Regions from separate parts of the Mesorhizobium sp. 113-1-2 genome, predicted to be linked through region 3. Evidence: predicted binding sites of a transcription regulator. Region 3 holds the regulator's gene; each other region holds the start of a gene.
What was found. Region 3 encodes HrcA, which represses chaperone genes, less so after heat shock. Its sites were predicted from a motif close to GTTAGCACTCNCNNNNNGNGAGTGCTAAC; they were not measured.

Region 1 (3,040 bases), 1.0 Mb from region 3:
TATGGGTGCTGCGGAGGGTGGGCCACGCACACACCAGGCATTCATCTTAACCATCGAGGGCGTCGACTGGCTCGCCGACGCTGGCTTCGGTGGTCCAGCACCGATTGCACCGCTACGGATCGATACAGAGGAACTGCAAACAGCTGGCCGTGACGTGTTTCGCCTGCGAGCTGACTCCGCCAGCGGAGAACTCGTCGTTGAACGCAAGAACGGGAATGAATGGTTCCCTCTTTATGGTTTCGATCGAGCCACCGCCTTGCCCTCAGATTTTGAGGGCGCCAACTTCATCTGCGCTCGCTGGGACCGTTCGCCGTTTCCATCCAGCCTCATGATGAGCGTGCTGACAGCCGAAGGGCCTGCGAACTTGTTCAACAAGGATTTCAGCTTGATTCGGAACCAAATTGAGGAAACAGAAACCCTCAAAACGAAGAGCGAACTGCAGCGAGTCTTGTCCGATGTTTTTCGGCTGCACCTTCCTCGGTCCACGATTGATTCGTTGTGGGAAAAGCTTGGGTCGCGTGGACGGGTATAGGAAAGAAGGCCGTCAAGCCTTGCACTGCGGCGGTTTTCAGCAGTCGGATTTGCCCTTTTTGCAGGCACCGTGTGTGGCATCACTCGAAGCCCCATACGTAAATGACCCTGCTCGCTTAAGACCGCTCACCAGCCGTCAGCGGTGGCAGCCAATCGGCAGCTCTAACCATGATCTCCGAATTGGAAAGGTGAGCGTCGGTTACGGTGTCGCCACAAGCGATCAAGCATACCAGTCGACCCAGCATCAGGCTGCGCTGCCGTGTCCACCGCGCGCTACTAGCGCTCACCAGATCGGCTGGATGAGAACCTTCCATGCCCGGTCGGAGACCTATCGCGCGGCGCAAGCATGCATCACCGATGCGCACACCCGGCATCCACATTCTCGATTTTGGGGCAATGGAACGACCGCGTCATCCGATGGGCAGTTCTTTCGCGCGAGCGACCGAGCGGCGAAGCGCGGCGACGTCAATCTGCACTATGGCAGCGAGCCGGGCTCGAAGTTCTATAGCCATCTGTCAGATCAGTACGGCTACTTCAGCATCCTGCCGATCAGCCCGACCGAAAGCGAGGCAGCCTATGTGCTCGGTGGGCTGTTCGACCAGGACACGATCCTCGACATCCAGGAACACTTCACCGATACGGGCGGCGCGAGCGATCACGTCTTCGGGCTGTTTGCCCTGATCGGCAAACGCTTCGCGCCGCGACTACGCAACCTCAAGGACCGGAAGTTCCGCACGTTCTCCGAAGCGATGAGCGCTCCTTTTGGCGATGCAACCCGAGGTTAGGGATGAATTGCAAAAGGCTCAAGACTGTTCGGCTGGCCGTCGATTCCGGCCGACTGCTCGGCCGTTAATTTCACATAATTTCACATTCCAAATAAGACACAAAAGTCGGCCCAAAGCTTACGGCCGAAACGCGCGTAGGCAGTGGGATTGCGCCGTAAAGGGGGTCCGGCTTCCGCGCCGATTCCACATCTTTTGCCCTCCGGTCCGTCCCCCCGCCCGTCTTGACTAAGTACGAACCTACAGCCTATCTCACGATCATCTTAGCACTCCCCAATAGCGAGTGCTAACCACCCTCCGGCAACGGAGAACCTTCAACCTGCGCACCAGGGATAGTAAAAATGGCACAGTCGAATTTGCGGCCGCTTCATGACCGCGTGGTCGTTCGCCGAGTCGAATCCGAATCCAAGACCGCCGGCGGGATCATCATACCCGACACGGCAAAGGAAAAGCCGCAGGAAGGCGAGATCATCGCCGTCGGTTCCGGCGCCCGCGACGAAGCCGGCAAGCTCGTTCCGCTGGACGTCAAGGCCGGCGACCGCATCCTGTTCGGCAAGTGGTCGGGCACCGAAGTCAAGCTCAATGGCGAAGACCTTCTGATCATGAAGGAAGCCGACATCATGGGCATCATCGGCTAACACGCCGCTGCCTTTCATCCGTACCATCCAATCTGAATTTCGGGCGAAATGCCCAGGAGTACAAAATGGCTGCCAAAGACGTAAAATTCTCCCGTGACGCCCGCGAGCGCATGCTGCGCGGTGTCAACATCCTCGCCGACGCGCTGAAGGTGACGCTCGGCCCCAAGGGCCGCAACGTCGTTATCGACAAGTCGTTCGGCGCCCCGCGCATCACCAAGGACGGCGTCACCGTCGCCAAGGAAATCGAGCTTGAAGACAAGTTCGAAAACATGGGCGCTCAGATGGTCCGCGAAGTTGCTTCGAAGACCAACGACATCGCCGGTGACGGCACCACGACCGCAACCGTTCTGGCGCAGTCGATCGTCCAGGAAGGCCACAAGGCGGTTGCTGCCGGCATGAACCCGATGGACCTGAAGCGCGGCATCGACCTCGCGGTTAGCGACGTCGTCTCGACGCTGATCAAGAACGCCACGAAGATCAAGACCTCGGAAGAGGTTGCCCAGGTCGGCACAATCGCCGGCAATGGCGACGAGTCGGTCGGCAAGATGATCGCGGAAGCGATGCAGAAGGTCGGCAACGAAGGCGTCATCACGGTTGAGGAAGCCAAGACCGCCGAGACGGAACTCGAAGTCGTCGAAGGCATGCAGTTCGACCGCGGCTATCTCTCGCCCTACTTCGTCACCAACGCCGACAAGATGGTTGCCGATCTCGAGGACGCCTACATCCTGCTGCACGAGAAGAAGCTCTCGAACCTGCAGGCGATGCTGCCGGTTCTCGAAGCCGTCGTGCAGACCTCGAAGCCGCTGGTCATCATCTCGGAAGACGTCGAAGGCGAGGCCCTGGCCACGCTGGTCGTCAACAAGCTGCGTGGCGGTCTGAAGATCGCCGCCGTCAAGGCGCCGGGCTTCGGTGATCGCCGCAAGGCCATGCTGGAAGACATCGCCATCCTCACCGGTGGCCAGGTCATCTCGGAAGACCTCGGCATCAAGCTCGAGAACGTCGGCCTTGACATGCTCGGCCGCGCCAAGAAGGTGTCGATCTCCAAGGAGAACACCACCATCGTAGACGGTGCCGGCAAGAAGGAAGAGA
Region 2 (3,040 bases), 2.1 Mb from region 3:
ACAGGCAACAGTAAGGGGCTTGGCTTTCCCGCGCCCGTTGCCCCCGGTGACGCGCCACTCTGATGCTGCGGCGGCAGATTACCGCCGCAGTGAATTCAGCCGTCACTTTCCATAAGATGGTCTGCATTGCCGATCTTCGGCCCTGTCATCCACGGCGGCGCTACGGGCACGTCCTCGATGACACCGACCCTGCGTGCCCAAGTCGTAAAGGCCTTGTTCGCCGCCTCGACGGACTTCCGACCATCGTAGGCGGAGTAGCATGCATCAGACGCTGCTGCGTGGAGGAGGCCGCGCCTTTCAACCGGCCATTCTTCGAGAAACTCTATCGCATCCATGACACAGCCGATCTTTTGGACACCGTAGCCGTCGTCTCTTACGAAAACCGGCTGTTTGAACGTCGCACTTTCCATTAGTGACCTCCCTTCAAACCGTGGGTAACTGATCCTGCCTCACCGTGTGCGGCGACGATGTCAGTTCCCGGCAAACCCATGCCGGCGAGCTTGGCACAACCAGGACGGAACCGGCATCTCCAAAGAAAATCGTTTCCATGCGATCCTTCCGCTCCTGTTCGACATCCGGCAAGCGCACTCGGCACGTAGGAAAAAGATTGGAAACACGTCTTTTCAGTTCAAGGGGAGCTGGCGAGACGTGCGGCATCTTTATGAATCGGATGCCGGCAACTACAAAGGAGCCTGTCCTATTGCCGCTTGGCGGGTCCGGCCCGGGTCCGGCTATTGAACTGTGAAGATGCCGTCGACGGCCTTCCATTCGGAAGGCCGGATCAGGCGGTGATGGGCGACGCGCACGGAATGCAGCGCGCCTTCGAGTTCGCGCTCCCAGTAATCCAGAAACCCTTTCAGGGTTGGGAATTCCGGTGCAAGATCGTATTCCTGCCAAACGTAAAGCTGCAAAAGGCTTGGATGATCGGGAAGGTGGTAGTGGATCTCCGCAGTTGTGAGACCGTAGCCCTCCATCTGCAGTCGGAATTCCCTGCTGACCATGCGTCTCTCCTATCGCGCGCGTTCAGGCATCAAGTCTTTGCGGGCGATCTCGGACCCGCCGCTCCTTGAGGTCACAGCCTACCTCGGCGCGACTATCGTCCAGTCGGCGAAGGGCATCCATGACGGCGTCGAACGTCACCGGGTTCGAAGCACCAGGTGGTTTTCGCAACGCAGGCATGGATTCGACGGCGCAAGCATCCGACGCCCATGATGCAAGAATGGCGCGCTTTTCCAGAATGTCGAGCGTGCGATCGAGCACCACCTCATCGGGGTGATTAAAGTGCCGCGCCGGGAACAGCAGGCGGTCAAGCGAAGGATCAGAGGCCTCAGGGGCGATCAAGGGCATTTTCGACAAGGTTCGTTCCATCGATGGTCTCCGTTTCCTGACAATCTCCTTGGCACCGTTGGTGTTGCAGTGATCCCTTTCGGGACTCCAACCGCAAAAAATTTCGATGAGTTCGGGTCGAATTTCAAGACCTGAAATCGCGTGTCCCAGCGAAAATAGCTTCATGAATTCATGTCCCTAGCACTCTCAAATGCAGAGTGCCAAAATTTTTCCGGCGAGCCCTTGAAACTCGAAAATGCCAAAACTAGCTCGATATGCGCGCGATGCCTGAGGAAGGGGTCGCGACGCCCTGCACCGGCCCGATATTGCCGGTCCGGTGTGGAGGAACCTCAAAAATCTGTTTGTCCTGAAGGAGAACGACATGACGTTCCGTCCATTGCACGATCGTATCCTGGTTCGCCGCATCGAGGCCGAAGAGAAGACGGCCGGCGGTATCATCATCCCCGACACTGCCAAGGAGAAGCCGCAGGAGGGCGAAGTCATCGCCGTCGGCCCGGGTGCGCGCGACGAGAGCGGCAAGCTCACGCCGCTCGATGTCAAGGCCGGCGACCGCATCTTGTTCGGCAAATGGTCCGGCACCGAGATCAAGCTCAACGGCGAGGACCTGCTGATCATGAAGGAAAGCGATGTGATGGGCGTGATCGAGCAGACCGCGGCGGTCAAGAAGGCCGCCTGACAGAGGCTCCAACCGCAATCCAGTCAATGAAGCTGCCTATTGAAGGAGTGATCCAATGGCTGCCAAGGAAGTGAAATTTCATTCCGACGCCCGTGAGCGCATGCTGCGCGGCGTCAACATCCTCGCCGACGCGGTGAAGGTGACGCTCGGCCCCAAGGGCCGCAACGTCGTCATCGACAAGTCGTTCGGCGCCCCGCGCATCACCAAGGACGGCGTCACCGTCGCCAAGGAAATCGAGCTTGAGGACAAGTTCGAGAACATGGGCGCGCAGATGGTCCGCGAAGTCGCTTCGAAGACCAACGACATCGCCGGGGACGGCACCACGACCGCGACCGTTCTCGCGCAGGCGATCGTCAAGGAAGGCGCCAAGGCCGTTGCCTCGGGGATGAACCCGATGGACCTGAAGCGAGGCATCGACAAGGCCGTCGAGGCGATTGTCCAGGAGTTGAAGACCAACGCCCGCAAGGTGACCAGAAATGATGAGATCGCCCAGGTTGGCACCATCTCGGCCAATGGCGATGCCGAGATCGGCCGCTTCCTTGCGGAAGCGATGCAGAAGGTCGGCAATGAGGGCGTCATCACAGTCGAGGAAGCGAAAACCGCGGAAACGGAGCTGGAAGTCGTCGAAGGCATGCAGTTCGACCGTGGCTACCTCAGCCCCTACTTCATCACCAACCAGGACAAGATGCGCGTGGAGTTGGAAGAGCCCTATGTGCTGATCCACGAGAAGAAGCTGTCCAATCTGCAGGCGCTGCTTCCGGTGCTGGAGGCTGTTGTGCAGTCGTCCAAACCGCTGCTGATCATCGCCGAGGATGTCGAGGGCGAGGCGTTGGCGACGCTGGTCGTCAACAAGCTGCGCGGTGGCCTCAAAGTCGCCGCCGTCAAGGCGCCCGGCTTCGGCGACCGCCGCAAGGCGATGCTGGAGGACATTGCCATCCTAACCGGCGGCACCGCGATCTCGGAAGATCTCGGCATCAAGCTTGAGAATGTCACGCTCAACATGCTGGGCCGCGCCAA
Region 3 (3,040 bases):
CGCCACGCCCACCGGCCGGCCCCACACCTCGCCATTCGAGACGACGAAGCCGGTCATGAAATCCTCATACTCGCCGGTCGGCTTGCCGTCCTTGAACAGCAGGCGGACGACCTTGTAACCGGTCCTGTTGCCGCGGTTCCACGAACCGTGCAGGGCGACGAAGGCATCGCCCTGGTATTCGGCCGGGAAATCCTTGCCGGTGTAGAAGGCGATGTTAAGCGGCGCCGAATGCGCCTGCATCAGCACGTCGGGAATGGTCGCTTTTCCGGCGAGGTCGGGGCGCGCGCCCTTGTGGCGCGGATCCTCATGGTTGCCGATATAGTACCAGGGCCAGCCGTAGAAGGCGCCGTCCTTGACCGAGGTGGCGTATTCGAATGGCACATTGTCGCCCAGCGCGTCGCGCTCGTTGACGACGCACCACAGCGCCCCGGTCGCCGGCTGGACGGTCATGCCCGAACAGTTGCGCAGGCCGGTGGCGACGATGCGGCCGTTCTTGCCGTCCGGATCGAAGGCCCGCACGTCGGCGCGCCCCTCTTCGGAGCCCCAGGTCGCGCCGAGCGGCTTCGATGTCACCCACGCGTCGAGGCCGCCATCCGGCGCCTCGCCCATATCCTCGGCGACGTTCGAGCCCGAGCCGACCGACAGATAGAGCGTCTTGCCGTCAGGCGAAAAGGCGATGTCGCGTGTCCAGTGATGGTTCGAGGGGATGTTGTCGACGATGGTTTCCGGTTCGCCAGCGGCCTTCAGGTCACCCTTACGGTAGGCAAAGCGCACGATGCTGTCGCTGTTGGCGACATAGACCCATTGCGGGTCGTCGCCCGGCGGATAGAAGGCAATGCCATAGGGCTGGTTGAGATTGCCGGCGAAAATGCCGTCCTCGGCGGGCTTGGCGCTGTCCTTGGCCAGGCGATAGACGCGGACCTGGTTGGCATCGCTGTCGGCGACGAACAGGTCGCCATTGGGCGCGACGCGCACCACACGCGGATTGTCGATGCCTGACGCGATCAACTCGGCCGAGAATCCGGGCGGGAGTTGCGGTTTAGCGCCCGCCGGCATGTCGGCGATGCCGGCGCTGTTGGAGGCCGATTTGGTGACGAAGGGTTTCGGCAGGTCTTCCGGCTTGATCAGGCGCCGTACGCCCGGTCTGTCGGCACGCCAGTCGCCGAAGGCGGCCGCACCCTTGAGCACCGGCTGGTCCGCCTGGTGGGCGAATGCCGCGCTTGTCATAAGAAAGAGTGCTGGAAGCACCAGTCCGGCCAATCGGATCATCTTGTCCTCCATCTGGTCGCGAAGGAAACGGCCGATTTGTCTCCGGGGTTCCGCCTCACATGACGAGTTGAGGGAAGCGGTTTCCCTGCTTATGTCCCGGCAGCTAGAAAATCGTCGTCGAGCCGTTTTTCCAGCGCGACGAGATCGGCCGGCAGCGGCAGGCCCATGGCGCGCATTTCCTGCAGCTTTTCGCGCAATTGTTCCTGGATTTCGTGCTGGTCTTCCGGCTGGTTGACCATCTCCTCGAGCAGCAGGCTGATCCGGGCCTTGAGTTCTTCGAGCGCCATTGTTTTTCTCCTTGCTGCCCGTGTCTTGCCGTCCGGGGCGCTACCTTAACATGCGCGATATCAGTTGCGCCGTATAATCGACCATCGGCACGATGCGGGCGTAGTTGAGCCGGGTCGGGCCGATGACGCCGAGCGCGCCGACGACGCGGGCATCCTTGTCGCGATAGGGCGCGACCACCAGCGACGAGCCCGACAGCGAGAACAGCTTGTTTTCCGAACCGATGAAGATGCGCACGCCCGATCCTTGCTCGGCGAGATCGAGCAGTTGGATCAGCCCGTCCTGCGTCTCCATGTCCTCGAACAGATGCCGCAGCAATTCGATGTCGGCCTGGGCGGTGACGTTTTCGAGCAGATTGGCGCGACCGCGCACGATGAGCCGCGCCGGCAGGCCGCTTTCGGCGCCCGCCCACACTGCCAGCCCCTTCTCGACGAGGTCCTGCGACAGCGTATCGAGGGCTGCTCGCGTCTCTTCCTTGATGCGGGCGATCTCGGTGCGCGCCTCCGCCAGCGTACGGCCACGGATATGCGCGTTGAGGAAATTCGAGGCCTCGTGAAGTTGCGAGACGGTGATGCCTGCCGGCAACTCGACGACGCGGTTCTCGACGTCGCCATTCTGCGACACCAGCACGGCAAGCGCCTTGGTCGGCTCCAGCTGGATGAACTCGATATGCTTCAGCGCCACCTCGTTCTTGGCGGCCAGCACCAGGCCGGCGCCGCGCGACATGCCCGACAGCATCTGGCTGGCCTCGGTCAGCATGTGCTCCAGCGTCGCGCCCGAGCCGGAGGCCCGCACCTGCGCCTCGATGGTGCGGCGCTCCTCGTCGGAGAGGTCGCCAAGTTCCATGAAGGCATCGACGAAGAAGCGCAGGCCCGCCTGCGTCGGCAGCCGGCCGGCCGAGATATGCGGCGCATAGATCAGCCCGAGATGCTCGAGGTCGCTCATCACATTGCGGATGGTGGCCGGCGACAGCGAGGACGGCAGGATGCGCGACAGGCTGCGTGAGCCCACGGGCTCGCCATCCCTGAGATAGGAATCGACGATGCGCCGGAAGATGTCGCGTGAGCGCATGTCGAGTGATTGAAGTGCAAGCGACTGCGAAGCTGGATCGATTGCCTTGGTCATTCGGCCAAAAACCTCCTGCTTCAGGATATAGACTTCGGCACGGTGGGCGCAACCCGGTCTCTTATCGGATCGTGCGGTCCGTTTTCCTTTGCGCGCTGCTCCCCATGCGTCTAAAAGCCGGCCACGATTCCAAAAAATGACAAGAAAGAAGCCTGAATGCGCCCCTCCAAACGCCAATTCGACGAAATGCGCGCCATCTCCTTCGAGCGCGGCGTCTCCAAGCACGCCGAAGGCTCGTGCCTGGTGAAGTTCGGCGACACCCATGTCCTTTGCACCGCGAGCCTCGAGGAGAAGGTGCCCGGCTGGATGCGCAATTCCGGCAAGGGCTGGGTGACGGCCGAATATGGCATGCTGCCGCGCT
Region 4 (3,040 bases), 3.4 Mb from region 3:
GAGCTTCTTCTCGTGGAGCAGGATGTAGGCGTCCTCGAGATCGGCAACCATCTTGTCGGCGTTGGTGACGAAGTAGGGCGAGAGGTAGCCGCGGTCGAACTGCATGCCTTCGACGACTTCGAGTTCGGTCTCGGCGGTCTTGGCTTCCTCAACCGTGATGACGCCCTCGTTGCCGACCTTCTGCATCGCTTCCGCGATCATCTTGCCGACCGACTCGTCGCCATTGGCCGAGATCGTGCCGACCTGGGCAACTTCCTCGGAGGTCTTGATCTTCTTGGCAGCCTTGCCGAGCGCCGTGACGACTTCGCTGACGGCGAGGTCGATGCCGCGCTTCAGGTCCATCGGGTTCATGCCGGCGGCAACCGCCTTGTGGCCTTCCTGGACGATCGACTGCGCCAGAACGGTCGCGGTCGTGGTGCCGTCGCCGGCGATGTCGTTGGTCTTCGAAGCAACTTCGCGGACCATCTGCGCGCCCATGTTCTCGAACTTGTCCTCAAGCTCGATTTCCTTGGCGACGGTGACGCCGTCCTTGGTGATGCGCGGGGCGCCGAACGACTTGTCGATGACGACGTTGCGGCCCTTGGGGCCGAGGGTCACCTTCACCGCGTCGGCGAGGATGTTGACGCCGCGCAGCATGCGCTCGCGGGCATCACGGGAGAATTTTACGTCTTTAGCAGCCATTTTTAAGCTCCTGGCAGGGGCTTGGGGTAAGCCCGGAATTCAGTTGACGGTGAGGCCGATGATCAGCCGATGATGCCCATAATGTCGGATTCCTTCATGATCAGAAGGTCTTCGCCATTGAGCTTGACTTCGGTGCCCGACCACTTGCCGAACAGGATGCGGTCGCCAGCCTTGACGTCCAGGGGGACCAGCTTGCCGCTTTCGTCACGGGCGCCGGAGCCGACGGCGATGATCTCGCCTTCCTGCGGCTTTTCCTTCGCCGTATCCGGGATGATGATCCCGCCGGCGGTCTTGGATTCGGATTCGACCCGGCGAACGACCACGCGGTCATGAAGCGGGCGGAACTTCGACTTTGCCATTTTTTCTTCCTCGAATGAGAACGGTGAGAAACAGTTCCTCCGTCCGGCGAAGCCGGACACATAGTTAGCACTCACCAGGGGCGAGTGCTAACGTGGCGCTGAAATAGGCCGCCGACCTGCGAGAGTCAAGGCGCGCGGCAGCCTCGAAAGGCGGTAATTTTTTCCACGGATTGGGGCTTAGAGAAACAGCCGCAACTGTGTGTGGATGATCGACCGGTAATCCTCGATGGTCCGGCGGCTTTCCGCTTCGCCCTCCGCGAGCGCCAGGCGCACCACGCCACCGGCGAGCTGGAATATCAACAGAACCATGCGTTCGAACTGCTCGTGCTTGCCCGGTTCGATCAAGGCGGTGACATGATCGCAGAACATCTTGGCCTGATGGCGGGTTTCGGCGATGTCGAGATTCTTGAGCGCCTTGTCGGCCTGGATGGCGTTCTGCAGGTCCTGGATGGCCGGATCGCCGGCAACACGGCTGAGGTAGTCGTCAAGCAGCCGGTCGGCCGCAGCGATAACGTCCTTGGCTTCGCGGACGTCGGCGATGATCGCAGTCAATCGCGCGCGGCTGACCTCCGAGAACCGCTCGTAGAGCATCGCAAGGATCGCCGACTTGTTGGGGAAGTAATGATAGACTGTGGCGATCGGCCCGCCCGCCAGCATGCCGACCTCCTTCATGGTGACGGCGTCAATGCCCTTCTCGCCGATCAGCCGCATGGTCGTCGACAGGATGGCGTCGATGCGCTCGCGGCTGCGCTCCTGCTTGGGTTTGCGCCTCGGCTCCGTCGCTGTTCGCCTTGCTTCCATCATGCACTGATCTTTCGCACGAATTGCCAAATTCTGGTTGACAAAAAATATGATCAAGTATCAGTTTCTGAAATGCTGACAGGTTGTCAGCTTTTTTGCCGTACGGCAAGGACGTTGGGAGGCGCCTTTGACTTCGACAAGCACCGGTCATCTGGGCGACGGCGACTGGCTGGTCGGCAATCCGACCGGCGGGCAGCTTGCCTCGGCCCTGTGGATCGGCTCGGTCGGCCTGCTCATTCTCGGGCTGCAGCCCGTCCTGCTCGGCGCGCTCTACACCGAGGGCCATGTCAGCGGCGATGAGCTGGCACTGGTCGCCACCGCCGAGATGATCGCCATTGCGATCGGTTCGGCTGTTGTGGCGATGCTGCTGTCGGCCCGCAACATGCGCTGGAAAAGTGCGGTCCTGCTGCTCTTGCTGGCACTGGCGAATGTCTGGACGGCCTATGCCGCCGGCGTCAATACGCTGATGGCGGCACGCGCTTTGGCCGGTCTCGCCGAAGGCGGCTTGGTCGCGGTCGCCACCGAACTGATCGCCCGTTCGCGGCGTGCCGAACGCATCGGCGGCTATTTCGTCACCATGCAGACGCTGGCGCAATGCGCGCTTGCCTTGCTGCTGGCGCTCTATGTCATTCCAGCGGCCGGGTCGGCCGGCGGCTTTCTCATTCTCGCGGTCGTCTGCGTCCTGTCGCTCGTGATCGCCTTCATCGTCCCCGCCGATTACGCCGACCTGCCCAAGGATGAGAACCTGGCCAATGTGCTGACGGTTCCTTCTATCACCGCGCTGTTGTGCGTCTTCTGCTACTTCATGTTCTTCGGTTCGGTCTGGGCGTTTCTGGAGCCGCTTGGCGCGCAGTTCGGCATCGACGGCCGCACCGTCGGGCTGATCGTCTCGGCCAGCCTTGCAGTGCAGGTCCTGGGTGCGATGACGGCGACCGTGTTCGAGGCACGCATCGACTATCGCCTTGCCATCGCAGCCATTGGCACTGTCGCGCTTGTCGCCTCGCTCATCCTTGCCAGCGGACCTGGCCTCTCGACATTCTGGGTCGCCGCCCTGGTCATGGGTTTTATCCTCCTGTTCATCGTACCCTACCAGATACGGCTGGCGATCACGGCCGATGACACCCGCACCGCCGTGCTGCTGGTGCCGGCCGCCCAGCTCTTCGGCCTGGCGATCGGGCCGGTTGCGGCGTCGCTGCTCA

Region 1: the regulator HrcA is predicted to act here: its motif matches at 1,576-1,604, upstream of groES (co-chaperone GroES).
Region 2: the regulator HrcA is predicted to act here: its motif matches at 1,524-1,552, upstream of groES (co-chaperone GroES).
Region 4: the regulator HrcA is predicted to act here: its motif matches at 1,104-1,132, upstream of groES (co-chaperone GroES).

What each region holds. Positions count from the first base shown of each region.
Region 1 covers NZ_AP023242.1:7,781,712-7,784,751, forward strand. The annotation lists gene JN279_RS37365 (arylamine N-acetyltransferase family protein) at 1-532, shown strand, start outside; partial or broken gene JN279_RS37370 (Tn3 family transposase) at 801-1,292, shown strand; gene groES (co-chaperone GroES) at 1,655-1,951, shown strand; gene groL (chaperonin GroEL) at 2,017-3,040, shown strand, end outside.
Region 2 covers NZ_AP023242.1:2,943,918-2,946,957, reverse strand. The annotation lists gene JN279_RS14130 (DUF982 domain-containing protein) at 96-410, opposite strand; gene JN279_RS14125 (usg protein) at 732-1,001, opposite strand; gene JN279_RS14120 (hypothetical protein) at 1,024-1,512, opposite strand; gene groES (co-chaperone GroES) at 1,709-2,023, shown strand; gene groL (chaperonin GroEL) at 2,079-3,040, shown strand, end outside.
Region 3 covers NZ_AP023242.1:871,505-874,544, reverse strand. The annotation lists gene JN279_RS04080 (PQQ-dependent sugar dehydrogenase) at 1-1,269, opposite strand, end outside; gene JN279_RS04075 (hypothetical protein) at 1,359-1,556, opposite strand; gene hrcA (heat-inducible transcriptional repressor HrcA) at 1,597-2,679, opposite strand; gene rph (ribonuclease PH) at 2,836-3,040, shown strand, end outside.
Region 4 covers NZ_AP023242.1:5,455,889-5,458,928, reverse strand. The annotation lists gene groL (chaperonin GroEL) at 1-681, opposite strand, end outside; gene groES (co-chaperone GroES) at 744-1,040, opposite strand; gene JN279_RS26615 (TetR family transcriptional regulator) at 1,218-1,844, opposite strand; gene JN279_RS26610 (MFS transporter) at 1,969-3,040, shown strand, end outside.